3 regions of the Pseudomonas sp. zfem002 genome follow, and region 1 is predicted to be linked to each of the others. Evidence: predicted binding sites of a transcription regulator. Region 1 holds the regulator's gene; each other region holds the start of a gene.

Evidence for each region. Region 1 encodes sigma-54, which starts transcription at its own class of promoters, with help from an activator protein. Its sites were predicted from a motif close to ANTGGCATNNANNTTGCTNT; they were not measured.
Region 2: a site for sigma-54 is predicted at 3,388-3,407, ahead of glnA (type I glutamate--ammonia ligase). Genes of this name have one in related genera too.
Region 3: a site for sigma-54 is predicted at 2,132-2,151, ahead of flgB (flagellar basal body rod protein FlgB). Genes of this name have one in related genera too.

The regions. Positions count from the first base shown of each region.
Region 1 covers NZ_JAVYJH010000002.1:120,133-125,145, reverse strand. The annotation lists gene RTI28_RS03885 (ZIP family metal transporter) at 1-181, shown strand, start outside; gene RTI28_RS03880 (HPr family phosphocarrier protein) at 228-500, opposite strand; gene rapZ (RNase adapter RapZ) at 521-1,375, opposite strand; gene ptsN (PTS IIA-like nitrogen regulatory protein PtsN) at 1,378-1,842, opposite strand; gene hpf (ribosome hibernation-promoting factor, HPF/YfiA family) at 1,855-2,163, opposite strand; gene RTI28_RS03860 (RNA polymerase factor sigma-54) at 2,245-3,738, opposite strand; gene lptB (LPS export ABC transporter ATP-binding protein) at 3,917-4,642, opposite strand; gene lptA (lipopolysaccharide transport periplasmic protein LptA) at 4,642-5,013, opposite strand, start outside.
Region 2 covers NZ_JAVYJH010000010.1:112,128-117,140, forward strand. The annotation lists gene typA (translational GTPase TypA) at 1-1,602, opposite strand, end outside; gene thiI (tRNA uracil 4-sulfurtransferase ThiI) at 1,718-3,172, opposite strand; gene glnA (type I glutamate--ammonia ligase) at 3,503-4,909, shown strand.
Region 3 covers NZ_JAVYJH010000001.1:222,250-227,262, forward strand. The annotation lists gene RTI28_RS00965 (autotransporter outer membrane beta-barrel domain-containing protein) at 1-1,855, opposite strand, end outside; gene flgB (flagellar basal body rod protein FlgB) at 2,199-2,609, shown strand; gene flgC (flagellar basal body rod protein FlgC) at 2,613-3,053, shown strand; gene flgD (flagellar hook assembly protein FlgD) at 3,070-3,801, shown strand; gene flgE (flagellar hook protein FlgE) at 3,829-5,013, shown strand, end outside.

The DNA of each region.
Region 1 (5,013 bases):
GGTGAAGGTGGCCGAGCTGCTGTTGCCGCTGGGCCTGGCTTTTGCGGCCGGGGCCATGTTGCTGGTGGTGACCCAGGAGATCATTCCCGAGTCACGGGCCAATGGTCATCATCGTCTGGCCAGTCTGGGGCTCTGCGTCGGTTTCTGTCTGATGATGGTGATGGATACCGCGTTGTCGTGATGCATGAAAAAGCCCGCCAATTGGCGGGCTTTTTTGTTGAAGGGGATCACTCGCCTTCGTCGAACCGGTTGTTGATCAACTCGATCAGTGCATCCAGCGCTGCCTGATCCTCGTCCCCTTCGGTCAGCAGGTGCACCTGGGTGCCCTTGCCGGCGGCCAGCATCATCACGGCCATGATGCTCTTGCCGTCGACCAGTCGGTCCGCCGCCCGTCCAACCTTGACCGCACAGGGAAACTTGCCGGCCACCCCGACGAACTTGGCGGCGGCACGGGCATGCAGCCCCAGCTTGTTGATGATCTCGATTTCGATTGCGGGCATCGCGCGTGGAATCCTGTGGACTAGAGGTCTCGGTGGCGGACCTGGACGTTCTTCAATATGGGTTGCAGCAATTGGCCCAGACGTTCGGTCAGGTAGACGGAGCGATGGTGGCCACCCGTGCAGCCGATGGCAATGGTGACATAAGCGCGGTTGCTGGCGGCGAAGCGCGGCAACCATTTCAGCAGGTAGGACGAAATGTCCTGGAACATCTCTTCTACGTCGGGCTGTGTCGCCAGGTAGTCGATGACCGGTTGATCCTGGCCCGAATGCTCGCGCAGCTCGGGTTTCCAGTACGGATTGGGCAGGCAGCGAACATCGAACACCAGGTCGGCATCGACCGGCATGCCGCGCTTGAAGCCGAAGGACTCGATGAGGAAGGCGGTGCCGGGCTCCGGCTGGTTGAGCAGGCGCAGCTTGATCGTGTCACGCAGCTGATACAGGTTCAGGCTGGTGGTGTCGATCTTCAGGTCCGCGAGGTCGGCGATGGGGCCGAGCAGGTCGCTTTCGACACGGATCGCCTCGGCCAGGGAACGGTCCTGGTTGGTCAGCGGGTGGCGTCGACGGGTTTCGGAAAAACGCTTGAGCAGGGTTTCTTCGTCTGCATCCAGATACAGGACATCGCACTGGATGTGCCGTGCGCGGGCTTCGTCGAGCAATTCCGGGAAGCGCGTCAGGTGGCTGGGCAGGTTGCGGGCGTCGATCGACACCGCGACCCGCGGTTGCAGCAATTCGGTGTTGATCAGCGCGCTCTCCGCCAACTGCGGCAACAGGCCGGCGGGGAGGTTGTCGATACAGTAGAAACCATTGTCTTCCAGGACATCGAGGGCGGTGCTTTTGCCGGATCCGGAACGGCCGCTGACAATGATCAGGCGCATGGTCAGCTTCCGTTCTGCTCGTCCAGGACAACCTGGTAAAGGGCGGTGCTGCTCGGGGCGGCGCGCAGTCGGTCACGCACGTCCTTGCGGTCAAGCATGCTGGCGATCTGGCGCAGCAGCTCAAGGTGCGCATCGGTGGCGGCTTCCGGTACCAGCAGGACGAACAGCAGGTCTACCGGGGCGCCGTCGATGGCGTCGAAATCGATGGGGGCGTCCAGATGCAGCAGCGCGCTGATTGGACTGTTGCAGCCCTTGAGGCGGCAGTGGGGAATGGCGATGCCGTTGCCGAAACCCGTCGAGCCGAGTTTTTCCCGGTCGATCAGGCTTTTGAATACGTCCTGGGTGTCCAGCTCGGGGACTTCCTGGCCGATCAGGTTGGCGATCTGTTCGAGTACGCGCTTTTTACTGCCGCCCGGCACGTTCACCAGGGAACGGCCGGGGGTCAGGATGGATTCAAGTCGGATCATGGATGAGGGGGATCAGCGTGCCGCTGCACCTTGCAGCAGACTTTGCTGTTTTTCCTTGTGTTTTTTCAGTTGGCGGTCGAGCTTGTCGGTCAAGGAGTCGATGGCGGCATACATGTCGGCGTCTTCGGCATTCGCAACCACTTCACCACCCGGAATCTGCAAGGTCGCCTCCACTTTCTGCTGGAGTTTCTCGACCTTCATGATGACCTGCACGTTGGTGATCCTGTCGAAATGACCCTCCAGACGCTTCAGCTTCGATTCGACATATTCACGAAGCGGTGGAGTGACTTCTACATGTTGTCCACTGATGTTGACTTGCATACTGCTTCTCCTTTGTTGCCGTGCATAAAGAGGCAGGTGTTGCGCCTGCCACTGAATTGCGATGGCACATCTCAGGAACTGTCACATCAATCGCTTGCGTTCACTCGAGGGTGCGATGCCGAGCGACTCGCGGTACTTGGCGACGGTGCGACGTGCTACCTGGATGCCTTGTGCCTCCAGTAAACCAGCGATCTTGCTGTCACTCAATGGCTTTTTCTGATTTTCCGCGGCAACCAGTTTCTTGATGATCGCGCGGATAGCGGTGGAGGAGCATTCCCCCCCTTCGGAGGTGCTCACATGGCTGGAGAAAAAGTACTTCAGCTCATAGATTCCGCGGGGCGTGTGCATGTATTTCTGCGTGGTCACCCGGGAGATGGTCGATTCGTGCATGCCCACCGCCTCGGCGATGTCGTGCAGGACCAGCGGCTTCATGGCCTCGTCGCCATGGTCGAGGAAACCGCGCTGGTGCTCGACGATCTGGGTCGCCACCTTCATCAGGGTTTCGTTACGGCTCTGCAGGCTCTTGATGAACCAGCGCGCTTCCTGCAACTGGTTGCGCATGAAGGTGTTGTCGGCGCTGGTGTCGGCGCGGCGGACGAAACCGGCGTACTGCGGGTTGACCCGCAGGCGCGGTACTGCTTCCTGGTTGAGTTCCACCAGCCAGCGCTCGTTGTCCTTGCGCACGATCACGTCGGGAACCACGTATTCGGGCTCGCTGGATTCGATCTGCGAGCCAGGGCGCGGATTGAGGCTCTGCACCAGTTCGATGACCTGGCGCAGTTCGTCTTCCTTGAGCTTCATGCGGCGCATCAGCTGGCTGTAGTCACGGCTGCCGAGCAGGTCGATGTAGTCGCTGACCAGGCGCTGTGCTTCGCCCATCCACGGCGTATTGGCGGGCAGCTGACGCAGTTGCAGCAGCAGGCATTCGCCGAGGTTGCGCGCGCCGATGCCGGCGGGTTCGAACTGCTGGATGCGGTGCAGGACGGCTTCGATCTCGTCCAGCTCGATATCCAGTTCGGGATCGAAGGAGTCGCAGATTTCTTCCAGGGTTTCGTCGAGGTAGCCCTGGTTGTTGATGCAGTCGATCAGGGTGACGGCGATCAGCCGGTCGGTGTCCGACATCGGCGCCAGGTTCAGTTGCCAGAGCAGGTGGCTCTGCAGGCTCTCGCCCGCCGAGGTGCGGGTGGTGAAGTCCCACTCGTCGTCGTCATTGCTGGGCAGGCTGCTGGCGCTGGTCTGGTAGATGTCTTCCCAGGCAGTGTCGACCGGCAGTTCGTTGGGGATGCGCTCGTTCCATTCGCCTTCTTCGAGGTTCTCCGCACTCGGTGCGGACTGTTCGAAGCTGCTTTCCTGCGTTTCCGCGACCGGCTTGCTCTCGGCGTTGTCGGCCATGGGGTCGCTGTTGTCGAAGTCGTCGCCTTCTTCCTGACGTTCGAGCATCGGGTTGGACTCCAGGGCTTCCTGGATTTCCTGCTGCAGGTCCAGCGTGGAAAGCTGGAGCAGACGTATGGCCTGTTGCAACTGCGGGGTCATCGTCAGTTGCTGGCCCATTCTTAGGACGAGCGATGGTTTCATGGCTGGGGCTTAACACCTTATTCGCCGGCGCGCATGCGCCATCTACTACACGGACGCGGGGCGCCAATTTTAAGCAAGATATATGCCTGAAATTGTAGCGTTTGCCTAGAGCGCTGTAACAATTAAGCCGCGAATAGTGGCTTAAGGCCAGCGCCCGGTCATTCCAACGACCTCGAACCTACAAGCGGAACTCGTGGCCGAGGTACACCTCTTTCACCAACTGGTTGGCCAGGATGGTTTCCGAGTCGCCTTCGGCGATCAGTTGACCATCGTTGACGATGTAAGCGGTTTCGCAGATATCCAGGGTCTCACGGACGTTGTGGTCGGTGATCAGAACGCCGATGCCCTTGGCCTTCAGGTGGTGGATGATCTGCTTGATGTCGCCGACCGAAATCGGGTCGACACCGGCAAAGGGTTCGTCGAGCAGGATGAACTTTGGTGCGGTCGCCAGGGCGCGGGCGATTTCCACGCGGCGACGCTCGCCACCGGACAGACTCATGCCTAGGTTGTCGCGGATGTGGCTGATGTGGAATTCCTGCAGCAGGCTTTCCAGCTCCTTGCGGCGCCCATCGCGATCGAGGTCCTTGCGGGTTTCCAGGATGGCCATGATGTTGTCGGCCACCGACAGCTTGCGGAAGATCGACGCTTCCTGCGGCAGATAGCCGATGCCGGCGCGGGCGCGACCGTGCATCGGCTGGTGGCTGACGTCCAGGTCGTCGATCAGGACGCGGCCCTGATCGGCCTGGACCAGGCCGACGATCATGTAGAAGCAGGTGGTCTTGCCGGCGCCGTTGGGCCCCAGCAGGCCGACGATCTGGCCGCTGTCGATGGACAGGCTGACGTCACGCACGACTTGCCGGCTCTTGTAGCTCTTGGCCAGATGCTGGGCTTTGAGAGTTGCCATTACTCGGCCTTCTTCTTCGGCTGGATCACCATGTCGATACGCTGACGTGGTGTCTGGATGTCCTTGCCGCCGCGACCGGCAGTAGCGACCTGGGTCTTGGAGTTGTAGACGATCTTCTCGCCTTCGGTGGTGTTGCCGGCGTTGACCACCTTGGCCTGGTCGGTCAGCACGATGAGGTCACGGCCCGCCTGGTACTGGATCTGCTTGGCGTAGCCCTGCATCTTGTCCGGCTTGGCGGCGTCCTGCTGCTGTTCGAAATAAGCCGGCTTGCCCACAGAGGTTGCGGTATCGATGTCACCAGCCTGGTTCAGGGTGATGGTCACGACGTTGCCTTTGATCATCATCGAGCCCTGGGTGATGATCACGTCACC
Region 2 (5,013 bases), on a different contig from region 1:
GCCCAGGTCGTTGTCGCGGCTGTTCAGACCGACGATCTGACCGTTGTAGATCTCCTGGCCGTGCTCGACGAACAGCTTGCCGCGCGCCTGCAGGGTTTCCAGGGAGTAGGTCAGGGCCTTGCCGGTTTCGACCGAAACCAGAACACCGTTCAGACGGCCGGACATGTGGCCGGACTTCATGGTGTCGTAGCGATCGAAGATCGAGGTCAGGATGCCGGCACCGTTGGTCAGGGTCAGGAACTGGTTACGGAAACCGATCAGACCGCGAGCAGGGATGTTGTACTCCAGACGTACACGGCCCTTGCCATCCGGCGCCATGTTGGTCAGGTCGCCCTTACGCAGGCCCATCTCTTCCATGACCTTGCCCTGGGATTCTTCAGGGATGTCGATGGTGACGTTTTCGAACGGCTCGTGCTTGCTGCCATTGACTTCGCGGATGATCACTTCAGGACGGCCCACGGCCATCTCGAAGCCTTCGCGACGCATGGTTTCGATCAGAACCGACAGGTGCAGCTCACCACGACCGGAAACCTTGAACTTGTCGGCCGAGTCGCCTTCTTCAACGCGCAGGGCAACGTTGTACAGCAGCTCCTTGTCCAGACGCTCCTTGATGTTGCGGGAGGTCACGAACTTGCCTTCCTTGCCGCAGAACGGCGAGTCGTTGACCTGGAAGGTCATGGACACGGTCGGCTCGTCGACGGTCAGCGGCTTCATCGCTTCGACTGCGTCCGGGGAGCACAGGGTGTCGGAGATGAACAGCTCGTCGAAACCGCTGATGCAGACGATGTCGCCAGCCTGGGCTTCTTCGACGTCGATGCGGTGCAGGCCGTGGTGGCCCATCAGCTTGAGGATACGGCCGTTGCGGCGCTTGCCGTCGGTGTCGATGGCGACCACCGGGGTGTTCGGCTTGACGCGACCACGGGCGATACGGCCAACACCGATCACACCCAGGAAGCTGTTGTAGTCCAGAGCGGAGATCTGCATCTGGAACGGACCATCGCGGTCAACGGCCGGCGCAGGCACGTTGTCGACGATCGACTGGTACAGCGGGGTCATGTCTTCGGCCATCTCGGTGTGGTCCAGACCGGCGATGCCGTTCAGGGCCGAGGCGTAGACGACTTTGAAGTCCAGCTGTTCGTCGGTGGCACCGAGGTTGTCGAACAGGTCGAAGATCTGGTCCAGAACCCAGTCAGGACGCGCGCCCGGACGGTCGACCTTGTTGATCACGACGATCGGCTTCAGACCGGCTTCGAAGGCCTTCTTGGTCACGAAGCGGGTTTGCGGCATAGGGCCGTCCTGGGCGTCGACCAGCAGCAGCACGGAGTCGACCATCGACATCACGCGCTCTACCTCGCCACCGAAGTCGGCGTGGCCGGGGGTGTCGACGATGTTGATGTGGTAGCCATTCCAGTTGATGGCGGTGTTCTTCGCCAGAATGGTAATGCCGCGCTCTTTTTCCTGGTCGTTGGAGTCCATGACGCGCTCGTCGTTGAGCTCGTTACGCTCCAGGGTGCCGGACTGGCGCAGGAGTTTGTCGACCAGGGTGGTTTTGCCATGGTCAACGTGGGCGATGATGGCGATGTTGCGCAGATTCTCAATCACTGTGTGTATCTCGATCTCAGGTATTCGGTGCCGCCGCCAGGGCAGCGGGTTTCAGTAGTCGGAGCAGGAAATCCGGTCGGGAGGACGATGGCGAGAGCGGTCGCCATCGTGCTTCCTAGGCGGGGCGATAAACGCGCACATTGGCGTGTCCCTCACTGAGCAGGTGATGAGCATGCAGGCGGCTCATGACACCTTTATCGCAATAGAGCAAATACTGACGGTTGCCATCCAGGTGCTTGAAGCGGCTGTTCAGGGCGTAGAACGGCACGGCCTGGACTTCGATGCCGTCGAGCTTCAGGGGTTCGTCTTCCTGGGCATCCGGGTGACGGATGTCGATGACGATCTGGCCCGGCAGGGCCTCGCTCAGCTCTTCGACCTGGATGTCCTGGCCGAGTTCGTCGATCACGTTGTCGATGGAAATGTAGCGGGCGCGCTCCAGGGCGCGCTCCAGCACGTCCATGTCGAACTGCTTCTCTTCATGGTCGACACGGTGGCGCTTGGCGCAGGTGGTCGGGTTCACCGAGATCACGCCGCAGTATTCCGGCATGTGCTTGGCGAACTCGGCGGTGCCGATCTGGTTGGCCTGGTCGATGATGTCCTGCTTGTGGCTGGCCAGCAGCGGGCGCAGCACCAGCTTCTCGGTGGCCGAGTCGATCACCGCGAGGTTCGGCAGGGTCTGGCTGGACACCTGGGAAATCGCCTCGCCGGTCACCAGCGCATCGATTTCCAGACGGTCGGCAACCTTGGTGGCGGCGCGCAGCATCATGCGCTTGAGGGTCACACCCATGTAGCTGTTGTCGACCTTGCCGAGGATCTCGCCGACCACTTCCTCGAACGGCACGCTGACGAACAGCACGCGCTGGCTGCTGCCGTACTTCTTCCACAGGTAGTGGGCGACTTCCATCACCCCCAGCTCATGGGCGCGGCCGCCGAGGTTGAAGAAGCAGAAGTGGGTCATCAGGCCGCGGCGCATCATCTGGAAGGCCGCCACGGTGGAGTCGAAGCCACCGGACATCAGCACCAGGGTCTGCTCCAGCGCGCCCAGCGGGTAGCCGCCGATGCCCTTGTGCTGGTTGTGGATCACGTACAGGCGCTTGTCGCGGATCTCGATGCGCACTTCCACTTCCGGGGTGCGCAGGTCGATGCCGGCTGCGCCGCACTGCTGGCGCAGCTGGCTGCCGACATAGCGGTCGACGTCCATCGAGGTGAAATCGTGGTGGCCGCCGCGCTTGCAGCGCACGGCGAAGCGCTTGCCGGCCAGCAGGTGGCCGAAATGCGTCTTGCACTTGGCGACGATGTCGTCGAAGTCGCCCAGCGGGTATTCGTCGACCTGCAGGAAATGCGCGATCCCCGGCATGCAGGTCAGGCGCTCGGTCATCTCGCGCAGCACTTTCTCGTCCTCGATGCGGGTGACCACTTCGAGGTTGTCCCAGACGCCGTCGACCTTGACCTCGGGATCGAGTTCACGCAGCACGGCACGGATGTTACGGCCGAGCTGACGGATGAACCGCTTGCGGACCGGGCGGCTCTTGATGGTGATTTCTGGAAAGACTTTGACGATCAGTTTCATGAAAAACAGCGCGCGAGCGGCCAGCCGAAAAAGGGGGGCGCGGATTATAGCGGAAATTGCTCAAGGTTTGACCAACTTTTGTCCGATCGCTTTACGATGCACCATTTTGGTTCGCCCTGGCTTTTTTGCGCATCTAAAGAGTGCAGAAAAAATCGAGATTTCCTACAGAAAGGGCTGAAACGCGAGAAAAGGGGGCATAAATCCCATTTCCGGGCACTGGCATGCAATTTGCTCCCTTGTGATGCAGGTTGCCCTGGCCGACTATTCGCGCCCGGCATCACCCAAATTGAAGGGCTGCACAGGCACGCTCTACCCCACCCGGAGGACACTATGTCGAAGTCGGTTCAACTCATCAAAGATCATGACGTTAAATGGATTGATCTGCGCTTCACTGACACCCGCGGCACTCAGCACCACGTGACCATGCCAGCCCGTGATGCGCTGGATGACGACTTCTTCGAAGTCGGCAAGATGTTCGACGGTTCCTCCATCGCTGGCTGGAAAGGCATCGAAGCATCCGACATGATCCTGATGCCGGTCGACGACACCGCCGTCCTGGACCCGTTCACCGAAGAGCCGACCCTGATCCTGGTCTGCGACATCATCGAACCTTCCAGCATGCAAGGCTACGATCGCGACCCACGTGCGATCGCCAAGCGCGCCGAGGAATACCTGAAAAGCACCCTGATCGGTGACACCGTGTTCGCCGGTCCAGAGCCTGAGTTCTTCATCTTCGACGAAGTGAAGTTCAAGTCCGACATCTCCGGCTCGATGTTCAAGATCTTCTCCGAACAAGGCTCCTGGATGTCCGACCAGGACGTCGAAGGCGGCAACAAAGGCCACCGTCCAGGCGTCAAGGGCGGCTACTTCCCGGTTCCGCCGTTCGACCACGACCACGAAATCCGTACCGCCATGTGCAACGCACTGGAAGAGATGGGTCAGTCCGTCGAAGTTCACCACCACGAAGTGGCGACTGCCGGCCAGAACGAAATCGGCGTCAAGTTCAACACCCTGGTGAAGAAGGCTGACGAAGTTCAGACCCTGAAATACGTCGTGCACAACGTTGCCGATGCCTACGGCCGCACCGCGACCTTCATGCCGAAGCCTCTGTACGGCGACAACGGCTCGGGCATGCACGTCCACATGTCGATCTGGAAAGACGGCAAGAACACCTTCGCCGGCGAAGGCTATGCCGGTCTGTCCGACACCGCCCTGTACTTCATCGGCGGCATCATCAAGCACGGCAAGGCCCTGAACGGCTTCACCAACCCGGCAACCAACTCCTACAAGCGTCTGGTTCCAGGTTTCGAAGCTCCGGTAATGCTGGCCTACTCGGCGCGCAACCGTTCCGCCTCGATCCGTATTCCTTACGTCGGCAGCCCGAAAGCCCGTCGTATCGAAGCACGCTTCCCGGACCCGGCTGCCAACCCGTACCTGGCCTTCGCTGCCCTGCTGATGGCCGGTCTGGACGGTATCCAGAACAAGATCCACCCAGGCGATGCCGCCGACAAGAACCTGTACGACCTGCCGCCTGAAGAGGCCAAGGAAATCCCGCAGGTTTGCGGCAGCCTGAAAGAAGCCCTGGAAGAGCTGGACAAGGGCCGCGCCTTCCTGACCAAGGGCGGCGTATTCTCCGACGACTTCATCGATGCCTACATCGCGCTGAAATCGGAAGAAGAAATCAAGGTTCGCACCTTCGTACACCCACTGGAATACGATCTGTACTACAGCTGCTGATCCAGTGACGCTCGCGCAAGCGACGTAGTCGGAAAAGGCCTCCTTCGGGAGGCCTTTTTCTTACAGGCGGTGACTCCCCGGCTGATAGTTCAGCCTTTCCAGGT
Region 3 (5,013 bases), on a different contig from region 1:
GGTCCTGGGTGGCGTCGCTGTACAGGCTCTGCACCCAGACGCCGGCTTCCTTGAAGGCGTCGCCGGACGAGGCGCCGCGCAGACCGCTGGTGCGGTTGCCGGTGGCGGTGCTGACCAGGTTCTGGCTGGTGGTCGCGGCCTGGGTCGCGCCGCCGTTGGTTTCCGGGGCCAGTTGTTCGGCGATGCGGGTCAGGTCGGCTTCGTTGGAGTTGAGCAGGGTCTGCAGCAGCGGGTCGTTGGGGTTTTGTGCGCTGATGCGGCCGATCACGCCGTCATTGACCAGGCTGCTGATGGCCTTGCGGCTGTTCGCCGAGCCGCCGTTGCCGCTGATGATGTCGTCTACTTCACCCTTGCCCCGACCGGTCACGGTGGCGAACAGGGTGTTATTTTCCACTTTGTAGCTATCGATATTGAGCAGTGCTGAGGAGCTGATCAGGTTCAGCTTGGTGTCCGACTCGATCCCTGTACCTGCGTCATTAATTACGCTGAGCTGATAAGCCTGGAGCAGCTTGTACTCGGTGCCTTTGGCAGAAAAATCACTGCCCTGAGCGGACAGGGTGATCTGGGCGTTCTTGCTGAAGAAGGCGAGGCTGGCGACGTTGAGGACTGCAACGTCAGGGTTGGTCGCGCTGGACAGGTTCAGGCTGAGTACCGAGTTGTCGTAAACACCCAAGCTGCCTTTCAGGTTGGTGTGTGGGTTGAGCAGGTTGAGCCGGGCTGGGCTGTTCTCTTTGCCACTGGCTACTTGGACGAACCCGAAACCTTGCATGTCGATGTCGTAGCCGCCGACCTGGCTGCCGGTGCCGGCGAAGTCGGCATTGCCGGAGACTAGTATGCGGTTTAAGCCGAGCAGGCTGCCGGTGATCTGGCTGCCGTTCTGCATTTCCAGCGTGACCGGGTCATAGGTTGCGCTGGAGTCCACCGCATAATTCTCGGAGATGATCTTGCCGCTGTTAATGATGTTCAGCGAACTGTGGAGGACTAGATCGTATTTGCTGCGCTGAAGATAGTCGCCTACCACAATGGCTGCACGAGAGGCCTGGATGGTGCCGGTGTTGACGATCTGCTCGGTGTCGTAGCTGAGCACGGCCCCATTGATGCGGATACCTTCGGCGCCGTGCCCAGTGGCGATGATGGTGCCGTGGTTCTCGATGACATGCAGCTCGGCACGGATCGGTTCTAGCCACCAGTCAGGACTCGGGATGCCGCTGATGTCGATGGCAGTGGTGCGATTGCCGGTGACCTGGATCAGGCCATCGTTGATCAAGGCGCCGACCATGCGACCCCCTTCCATGCTGACGCCTTTGGCATCTGGGCCCTCGGCGATGATTCGACCGCTGGCGGTGTTCATCAGGTCGCCACGGATGATGGTCGAGCCGTTAATGTCAATGGCGCGAGCAACATCGATATCGCCGTCGTCCAGTACGGGCTCGCCCTTGACGTAGAGCAGGCCTTCATTGATTACGCTGCCGCCGATCAGGGCCGGGTCGATCATCAAGGCATTGGCACCGCCGCCGATGGCGCTGATGCTGCCCTTGTTGATGACAGCGCCATCAATCCGGTTGTTGGCCCATGTAAGGCCATCTCCGAACGAGTCCATGTCCACGCCGCCGGCGAAATTGCCGGTGCTGTTGATAGTGGCGTTGAGGATCAGGTCCTTCTGCACATGGCTGCCATGCAGCTCGATGGGGTCATCATTGCCGCTACCGCTGTAGCTGCCGGAGATCTCCAGGTTTTCGCTGTAGGTCTGGTTTTCGCTCTTGAAGCCGGCGTTGGTCAACTGCACGGTTTCGGCATAGGCGGGGAGCGTGGTGGCGGTAACCGCCAGGGCGAGCAGGGTCTTGGGGAAAAGCATCGAGGCCACGGTTTATTCCTTAAACGTCGTCGAAATCACGGTGAGTCCTTACGTGGCCAGGCCTTGTTGGTGGTAATGGCTAAGTGCCACGCAGCGAGCGGGCTGGATGGTATAGAAGTAGTCATCAAAATGACATGCTCTTGGCGCCGGCTTTCCGTGGTCCATTGCCGCTTTTCGCCGCCATCGCCGACACCCAGCGGAAATCCATTGCCGCTTTTCTGGCATTGCCGCCCCCGGCAAAACCGCGAAAACCCCGGTTTTACTGGGGTTTCCTTTCTTGGCATGGGACTTGCTCTCTCATCGCCAACGAACCATCCGGTCAACCTTCGAAGGTTTCCCCGACATGAGCATCAGCTTCGACAAAGCGCTCGGTATCCACGAAAAGGCCCTGGGCTTCCGCGCCCAGCGCGCCGAGGTGCTGGCCAACAACATCGCCAACGCCGACACGCCGAACTACAAGGCGCGGGACATGGACTTCTCCAAGGTGCTCGCTGCCGAAACCGAGAAGACCCAGCAGGGCGGCCACTTCGCCCTCGACCGGACCAATGCCCGGCATATCGATGCCGAGGGCGTGACCCTCAGCGACGAGTCGCTGCAGTACCGCACGCCGATGCAGCCTTCGATCGACCAGAACACCGTCGACGCGCAGCTCGAACAGTCGAACTACGCCGAGAACGCCGTGGGTTTCCAGGCCAGCTTCACGCTGCTCAACAGTAAATTCAAAGGGCTGGTGTCGGCCCTGCGCGGAGAGTAATTCATGTCCCTCGCCAGTGTTTTCAACATCGCCGGTAGCGGCATGAGTGCCCAGACCACCCGTCTGAACACCGTCGCCTCGAACATCGCCAACGCCGAGACCGTCTCGTCGAGCATCGACCAGACCTACCGCGCCCGTCACCCGGTGTTCGCCACCACCTTCCAGCAGGCGCAGAACGGCAGCCAGTCGCTGTTCCAGGACCAGGATGCGGCGGGGCAGGGCGTGCAGGTACTCGGCGTGGTCGAGGACCAGAGCAACCTCGAGGCGCGCTACGAGCCGAATCACCCGGCGGCGAACAAGGACGGCTACGTCTACTACCCGAACGTCAACGTGGTCGAGGAAATGGCCGACATGATCTCGGCCAGCCGCTCGTTCCAGACCAACGCCGAGTTGATGAACACGGCCAAGACCATGATGCAGAAAGTACTGACCCTGGGTCAGTGATTGAGGGACCGAGCCAATGGCCAGTGTCAACGATACGACCTCCGCAACGAACCTCAACGACGTCATCAAGGCGTCCGGGGTCAAGAAAACTTCCACCACCGACCAGACCAGTGTCGCGTCGTCCACCAACAGCAAGACCGGCGGCAAGACGCTGGGCAAGGATGCGTTCCTGCAGCTGCTGGTAACCCAGATGCAGCACCAGAACCCGCTGGATCCGCAGGACAACAGCGAGTTCGTCGCCCAGCTGGCGCAATTCAGCAGCCTCGAAGGCATCACCACGCTGAACGAGTCGGTCACCGCGATTTCCGGCAACTACAAATCGTCCCAGGCCCTGCAGGCCTCGTCGCTGGTCGGTCGCTCGGTGATCGCCCAGACCGACAAGGCGGTGGTCGACACCACCAAGAGCATGACCGGTTCGGTGGTCGTGCCGCAGTCGGTGAGCAGCGCCACCGTGACCATCAAGGACAAGGACGGCAACGTCGTGCGTACCCTGCAGTTGGGTGAGCAGAAGGCCGGCAATGCGTCCTTCGTCTGGGACGGCAAGAACGAGAAGGGCGAGGTGCTGTCGCCAGGTACCTACACGTTCAAGGCCACCACCAAGGTCGATGGCAAGGAGGCGGAAATGTACACCTTGCTGCCAGCCACGGTGAGCAGCGTCACCATCAGTCAGACAGGGGGCGAGATGATGCTCAATCTCGCCGGTCAGGGCAGCGTCGCGCTGTCCAAAGTGCAAACCATCGGTATATAGAGCCGGCTAACGGCACAGGAGTGAAAGATGTCCTTCAATATCGGCCTTAGCGGTCTCTATGCGGCAAACAAGCAACTGGACGTGACCGGCAACAACATCGCCAACGTTGCCACCAACGGCTTCAAATCGTCCCGTGCGGAATTCCAGGACGTGTACTCGGCGAGCAAGCTGGGCGTGGGCAGCAAGACCGTCGGCAACGGCGTGAGTCTGGCGGCGATTTCCCAGCAGTTCGGCCAGGGTGACGTGAACAACACCGGCAACGTGCTGGACATGGCGATCCAGGGTCAGGGCTTCTTCGTGCTCAGCGACAACGGCTCGCTCAGCTACACCCGTGCCGGTGCTTTCCAGACCAGCAAGGACAGCTATGTCGTCACCTCCGACGGCCTGCGCCTGCAGGGCTATGCCGCCGACGAAAACGGCAAGATCCTGACGTCCAGCCTGACCGACCTCAAGATCGATACCCTGTCGCAGCCGCCGAAGCCCACCAGCCTGGTCACCCAGGGCATCAACCTGAACTCCGAGGCCACCCCGATTGCGTTGCCGACCGCGACGCCGCCAGGCCCGACCTTCGTGCCGACCGACGAAACCACCTACACCAAGAAGTTCTCGACCGAGATCTACGATACCCAGGGCAACAAGCACACCCTGGAGCAGTACTATCGCAAGACCGACCAGAACACCTGGACCATGTACTCCCTGATCGACGGGCGCAACCCGCAGAACCCGGCCAGCACCACGCCGCTGGTGGGTACCATGACCTTCAAGTCCGACGGCAGCATCAACACCATGACTGGTACGGTGGCTCCGGATGACAGCTTCTCCGTGGTCAACAACGTCTTCACCGTGAAGGGCTGGATTCCGGCGACCTACAACGCCACGACCGGTACCTGGGGTTCCAACGGTTCCGCCGCCAACCCCGCCGGTGTGCGTCTGGACATGAGTTCGACCACCTCCTACAACACCGATACCGCGCGCCTGCCGCCAACCCAGGACGGTTATGCCACCGGCCTGCTGTCCAGCCTGAGCATCGACTCCACCGGCGTAATGTTCGCCAGCTTCAGCAACCAGCAGTCCCGTGCCATCGGCCAGGTGGCGATCGCCAGCTTCGCCAACGAGCAGGGCCTGGAGCAGCAGGGCGGTACCCGCTGGAAGCAGACCTTCGCCTCGGGTAGCCCGGGCATCGACACGCCGAAGACCGGCACCCTGGGTTCG